2 regions of the Pseudoalteromonas sp. LC2018020214 genome follow, and region 1 is predicted to be linked to the other one. Evidence: predicted binding sites of a transcription regulator. Region 1 holds the regulator's gene; the other holds the start of a gene.
What was found. The regulator FliA, encoded in region 1, starts transcription of late flagellar genes. The targets are predictions, from matches to a motif close to CTAAAGNTNNNNNNNNNNNNGCCGATA.
Positions count from the first base shown of each region.

Region 2: pomA (flagellar motor protein PomA) is a predicted target of FliA. The motif match lies at 1,395-1,421, and genes of this name have one in related genera.

Region 1 is NZ_CP066804.1:1,071,613-1,075,039, forward strand. Features, by position in the region: gene flhF (flagellar biosynthesis protein FlhF) at 1-368, shown strand, start outside; gene JG479_RS04615 (MinD/ParA family ATP-binding protein) at 361-1,221, shown strand; gene JG479_RS04620 (RNA polymerase sigma factor FliA) at 1,248-1,958, shown strand; gene cheY (chemotaxis response regulator CheY) at 1,999-2,382, shown strand; gene JG479_RS04630 (protein phosphatase CheZ) at 2,400-3,173, shown strand; gene JG479_RS04635 (chemotaxis protein CheA) at 3,189-3,427, shown strand, end outside.
Region 2 is NZ_CP066804.1:2,879,992-2,883,418, reverse strand. Features, by position in the region: gene ispA ((2E,6E)-farnesyl diphosphate synthase) at 27-914, opposite strand; gene JG479_RS12800 (exodeoxyribonuclease VII small subunit) at 917-1,159, opposite strand; gene pomA (flagellar motor protein PomA) at 1,481-2,248, shown strand; gene JG479_RS12790 (flagellar motor protein MotB) at 2,251-3,171, shown strand; gene JG479_RS12785 (hypothetical protein) at 3,376-3,427, shown strand, end outside.

The DNA of each region.
Region 1 (3,427 bases):
CTGAGCAATTAAACACGTTAATGCGTAACCAACGTGTAGATATTCGCAGCTACTTAGTACTTAGCGCGACAGCACAAATTAATGTATTGCAAGAAACTGTACGTCACTTTAAAAAAGTACAGTTAAGTGGCTGTATTTTCACTAAGTTAGACGAATCATTAAGTTTGGGTGAGATTATTAGTATTGCGATTCAAAATCGCCTTCCAATAGGGTATCTTACTAATGGTCAACGAGTACCAGAGGATATTCGTGTTGCAAATGCTGAGAAACTAGTTAAAAAGGCTGAGCAATTATATTTAAAAAGAACAAAAGAACAACATTCAAGGCACCAAGCAGTGGCGCCAAGCACAGTAGGGATGTATGATTAACACAGTATTAGATCAAGCAAGCGGCCTGCGCAAAATGAGTCAAAACAATAACAACGGCGTAAAAGTTATCGCTGTAACCGGTGGTAAAGGTGGAGTAGGGAAAACAAATGTTTCTCTAAATACAGCTATTGCACTTGGGCAGCAAGGTAATCGAGTATTAGTGCTGGATGCTGACTTGGGTTTAGCAAACTGTGATGTGATGCTTGGTTTACGTGTAGAGCGTAACTTGTCACACGTCTTGTCTGGTGAATGTGAGCTTGATGAAATTTTAGTTGAAGGCCCTGCAGGAATTAAAATTGTACCCGCTACATCGGGTTCGCAAAGTATGGTTGAATTATCACCATCTGAGCATGCTGGGCTAATTCGTGCGTTTAGCGAATTGAATACCGAATTTGATATTTTAATTGTAGATACAGCTGCTGGTATTTCAGACATGGTACTGAGCTTCTCGCGTGCAGCGCAAGATGTAATGGTTGTTGTATGCGATGAGCCTACATCAATCACCGACGCTTACGCACTTATTAAAGTATTAAGTCGTGAGCACGGCGTTTATAAATTTAAAATTGTTGCCAATATGGTGCGCAGTATGCGTGAAGGCACTGAATTGTTTGCAAAGCTATCTAAAGTTACCGACCGCTTTTTAGATGTATCAATGGAACTAGTAGCAACGGTTCCTTATGATGAAAATATGCGCAAAGCAACACGTCGTCAAAAAGTAATAGTAGAGCTCTTTCCAAATTCGCCAGCCGCTCTTGCGTTTAAAACGCTGGCAACAAAAGCAGTTAAATGGCCAATACCCAACCAACCATCTGGGCATTTAGAGTTTTTCATTGAGAAACTAGTAAACGGTTAATTATGACAACACTGGTGAATAGAGCTATGGGATATCAATCAACACAAAATTTAAATGTGATTGTTGAGAAGCATGCATCACTTGTTAAAAAAGTGGCATGTCATCTAATTGCTCGATTACCACCTAGCGTTCAACTTGATGATTTAATTCAATCAGGAATGATAGGTTTAATAGAAGCTTCGAAAAACTTTGATGCAACAAAAGGCGCAAGCTTTGAAACTTTTGCCGGTATTCGTATTCGCGGTGCTATGCTTGATGAAATGCGCCGTGGTGATTGGGCTCCTCGTTCAGTTCACCGTAAAAACAGGCAAGTTGCAGAAGCAATTACTGAGCTCGAAAGTAGTCTGAACCGCGAACCAACGGACATAGAAGTTGCTGAAAAACTTGAAATTTCGCTCAATGAGTACCATCATATTTTAAATGATGCGAATACGAGTAAAATATTAGGCATTGAAGACCTTGGTGTAGATGAGGATGTTATTACTCCTGTAGGCCAAGATTTAGCACAAGATAAACCTTTTAATAATGTTAAAAATGATAGGTTTAATGAGTCTTTGCTAAGTGCAATTAAGTCATTACCAGAGCGTGATGCAATGGTGCTTTCTTTGTACTACAACGATGAAATGAATTTAAAAGAAATAGGACATATACTCGATGTAAGTGAATCGCGTGTAAGTCAGATACATGGTCAGGCGATGATTAAGCTTAAAGCTAAAATCAATGACTGGATAAATTAGTAGTAAGTAAACAAAGGTTAATACCTCACTGGGGGATGTTTTGGATAAAAACATGAAAATTCTTGTAGTTGATGATTTTTCAACGATGAGACGCATTATAAAAAACCTGTTACGTGACTTAGGTTTCACTAACGTTCAAGAAGCTGATGATGGGTCTACAGCTTTGCCTATGTTGCAAAATCAAGTGTTTGATTTTGTAGTTACGGATTGGAATATGCCTGGAATGCAGGGTATTGATCTTTTAAGAGCAATACGTGCAGACGAGAAGTTAAAACATATCCCTGTATTAATGGTAACGGCAGAAGCTAAAAAAGAACAAATAATAGCTGCGGCGCAAGCTGGCGTGAATGGTTATATTGTTAAGCCATTTACGGCTGGAACATTAAAAACTAAATTAGAAAAAGTATTTGAACGCTTAGGCTAATGATGGGGGAGAGGCTTATGCCAGCACCAGCTGCGCCTCAAATAACGTTAGAACAAGCTCGTCAGCTCGTTGTTTTTTTAGAAAATGATGAGCAAGACAAAGCAAATCAGTTGATTTTAGAGGCTGCTTCTAAAGAGCAGTCTGAATTATTTGCTGAAGTTGGAAAGTTGACTCGTCAACTTCACGAAGCTCTTAAAAGTTTTGAGCTTGATACTCGCTTAAGTGACATAACTACAGATGCGATTCCAGATGCTAAAAAGCGGCTTAATTATGTTATAGAAATGACAGAAAATGCGGCTAATAAAACAATGGATGCAGTGGAAGCGAGTCTTCCTATAGCCCAACAGTTAGCGGACGAAATATCTCATATCAAACCGACATGGGATCGTTTAATGAGCCGCGAGATTGAGCTTGGTGAGTTTAAGCAACTTTGCCATAGCATCGATAAGTTTATGAACAACTCTCATCATAAGACTGATGAGCTTCAAAGCTTAATGACAAATGTACTAATGGCTCAAGACTATCAAGACTTAACAGGTCAAGTTATTCGCCGTGTTATTGAACTTGTTAGGGAAGTAGAAGAAAGTTTACTTCATCTTTTAACTGCGTTTGCTGAACAAGACGACAGTAACAGCACCGCGAATAAAGTAGAACAACAAAAAATAAAAGAACCAGTTGCCACACAAACTTTAGCAGGTCCTGAAGGCCCTATTATTGATAAAGAATCGCGTAATGATGTTGTATCTGATCAAGATGAAGTTGATGATCTTTTATCAAGTTTGGGCTTCTAAGAGGAGAGTAACTGCATGTTTGAAGTCGATGAAGATATTTTACAAGACTTTCTTGTAGAGGCTGGAGAAATCCTAGAGCTTTTATCTGAACAGTTAGTTGAGCTGGAAAATAATCCAGAAGATACCGAGTTACTAAACGCTATATTTAGAGGTTTTCATACTGTAAAAGGTGGTGCAGGCTTTTTAGCTATGACAGAACTTGTAGATGCTTGTCACGGTGCTGAAAACGTATTTGATTTACTACGTCAAGGCGT
Region 2 (3,427 bases), 1.8 Mb from region 1:
CTAATTGCAATACGTATGAGCAAAAATTAGTGGTCACGCTCAATTAGGTAATTTGCTAGCGACGCAAGAAGTGTTGTGTCAGCATCTATATTTGCCAACGCTTCATGGGCTTGTTGTATTAAATTTTGCGCCTTTTCTTTAGCGCCTAGCATACCTAATAACGCCGGATATGTCGCTTTATTCGCGGCAATATCGGAGCCTTGTGGTTTACCTAAAGTAACCGTATCGCCTTCAACATCTAAAATGTCGTCGTGTACTTGAAACGCCAGCCCTATAGCATACCCAAAAATGCTTAAATTTTCTAAGGTTTGTTGATCTGCCTTTTCACTGCACAGTGCACCAAGTGTAATTGCACAATTAATTAAAGCTCCTGTTTTTAGCTTATGTATTCGCTCAAGCTCTTGTACGGTAATTACTTTATCTGTTGCTGCTATGTCAAGACCTTGTCCGCCTACCATGCCCTCAAGGCCTGATGCGTGGGCAAGCGTAGCAATCATTTTTACTTGTGTTTGCGACGAGCATGTAAATTTGTGATTCGCAATAAGCTCAAAGGCGAGTGTTTGTAGGGCATCACCGGCTAAAATTGCATTTGCCTCGCCAAATTCTATATGGCAAGTAGGGCGGCCACGGCGTAAGTCGTCATCGTCCATAGCAGGCAAATCATCATGAACTAGCGAATAGCTATGGATACACTCAATTGCAGCAGCAAGTACATGTAAGTCTTGCTGGTTTGCACCGAGCATTTTACCTGTGGCATAAACTAAAAATGGACGTAATCTTTTACCGCCATTAAATAATCCATACTGGGTGGCGTTCTTTACCGTTTCTTCAGTATCGAGAGGCTGTTTAAAATGCTGCTGTAAGGTCGCTACTACATCTTTTTGAGCACGTTCGATATAATTATTTATGCTCACAGCTATTCCATATCATTATCAAAATTCGTAAGAACTGACTTTTCGCCATTCCCCATCAAAATTGATACTTTTTGTTCTGCTTGCTGTAATTTACCTGATGAAGCACTTGCTAATGCAATTCCACGCTCAAATTGCTTTAACGATTGCTCAAGCGATAAGTCACCTTGTTCCATGTCACTAACGATTGTAGATAATTCTTCTAGTGCTTGTTCGAAACTTAAGTTTTCAGGTTTTTTAGTCGCCATCTTTATTTCAGCTTACATAATAAATTTAGGGGTCAATTTTAGGGGGAATGCTAAACTAGGTCAAAGGATGATATTGGTTTTTTACCTTTATAACGTTAAATTATATTTCAAGTGTATTAATAAAGCCTTAATAGCGGTCTGTTAGTTTAATAAATCAATTGATAATTAGGTAGCCCTTATAACTTGATCTAAAATAGTGCTAAAGGCTGCTTTTTATGTTTATTTATAAAAATGGCTTAAGCAATTCAATATGTTGCCGATAAGCAGTTAATAATAAAAGTTTATGATAAGGCCATTAAGCATGAAACTTCTGGAGGAAATGTGGATTTAGCAACCATAATCGGGATCCTAGGCGCAATTGGCTTAATTGTCATGTCTATGTTTATGAGTAGTAGCGGTGAAATGGCTATGTTTGCCGATGCTCCTTCTAGTGTAATTGTATTTGGTGGTTCACTTTTCATTGTTTTATCAAATTTCACCATGTCGCAGTTTTTGGGTATAGGTAAAGTTGTTGCTAAAGCGTTTATGTTTAAAATAGAAACGCCAGAAGAACTTATTGAAAAAGCAGTAGAACTTGCTGATTCAGCTCGTAAAGGGGGGTTTTTAGCACTCGAAGAAGCTGAAATCCCGAATCCATTTATGCGCAAAGGCGTCGACATGCTTGTTGATGGCCATGACGCAGATGTTGTTCGCGCCACACTTCAAAAAGATATCTCTTTAACCACTACTCGACATGAAATGGGCGCAGGCTTATTTAAGTCATTAGCCGATATTGCACCAGCAATGGGAATGATTGGTACTCTAATTGGCTTAGTTGCAATGTTATCTAACATGGATGACCCAAAAGCAATTGGCCCGGCAATGGCGGTAGCGCTTTTAACAACTTTATATGGTGCGTTTTTAGCCAATGTTGTGGCAATTCCTATTCAGGTAAAACTTGAACTGCGTAAAGACGAAGAGGCTATGAATCAGCGTTTAATTTTAGATGCTATTTTAGGTATACAAGATGGCCAAAATCCAAAAGTAATCGAAGGTATTTTGAAAAATTACTTAGCTGAATCTAAACGCAAAGTAGATACCGAGGAGTAATTATGTCTGATCAAGAGTGCAAATGCCCACCACCAGGCCTACCAGCATGGATGGGAACATTTGCCGATTTAATGTCACTGTTAATGTGCTTTTTTGTACTCTTGCTTGCGTTTTCAGAAATGGATGTACTTAAGTTTAAACAAATTGCGGGCTCTATGAAGTTTGCTTTTGGTGTGCAGAATAAAATTGAAGTAAAAGATATCCCTAAAGGTACCTCTGTTATTGCTATGGAGTTTACCCCAGGCAAACCAGAACCCACTCCAATAGAAACTATTCAACAACAAACAGTAGAAATGACTCAACAAATGTTAGAGTTTCAGGCTGGAGATGAAAGCTCAGCTGGCGGCAGGCAAGAACAGCGCGGGGACAAACGTGGTGGCGAATCTCGTAGTACTTCTCAAGAGCAATCGTCAGAGCAAGCAACTTCAGCGGCCGATCAGGAACAAACTAACGAGCTCGTAAAAAAAATCGCGCAGCAGCTTGAAAAGCAAATAATAGATGGTGCAATTGAGCTTGAATCTTTAGGGCAGCAAATAATTATTCGTATTCGAGAGAATGGTTCATTTCCTTCGGGTAGTGCATTTTTACAACCTAAGTTTAAACCCATAATTCAAGATATTGGTGTACTGTTAAAAGATGTACCTGGCGAAATAACTGTATCTGGCCATACAGATGATTTTCAGGTGTCGAATGAGTTATATATTAACAACTGGGACTTATCATCAAAGCGTGCCGTAGCAGTCGCAAGCGAGCTGCAAACGGTGCAAGGGTTTGATAAAAACCGCATGATGGTAGTGGGTCGGGCTGATACCCGTCCACTTGTTCCAAACGATTCAAATGAAGATCGCCGCAGGAATCGCCGAGTAGAAATATCTATATTACAAGGTAAAGCAAAAGAGTCAGCGCCTATTGATGTACGTTAAGCTATTGCTTGGTATTATATCTCACTACTTTTTGTTTTAATTTAGGGTACTTAATTGCCTAAGCATCTTGGCAATTTCATCATTTTAGCTTACAGTACATTTCCTTAACATATGTAATGGAATGCCCGTGAATAAAAAATATAAGTATAGCGATATGCCTGGAAATGGTACTGGCGGAGATGACGATAAGACGAAAGAATAACAATGCCTTTATGGGTTGATAAGGTAATTACATTTCTTGAACTTAGCTGGGTTT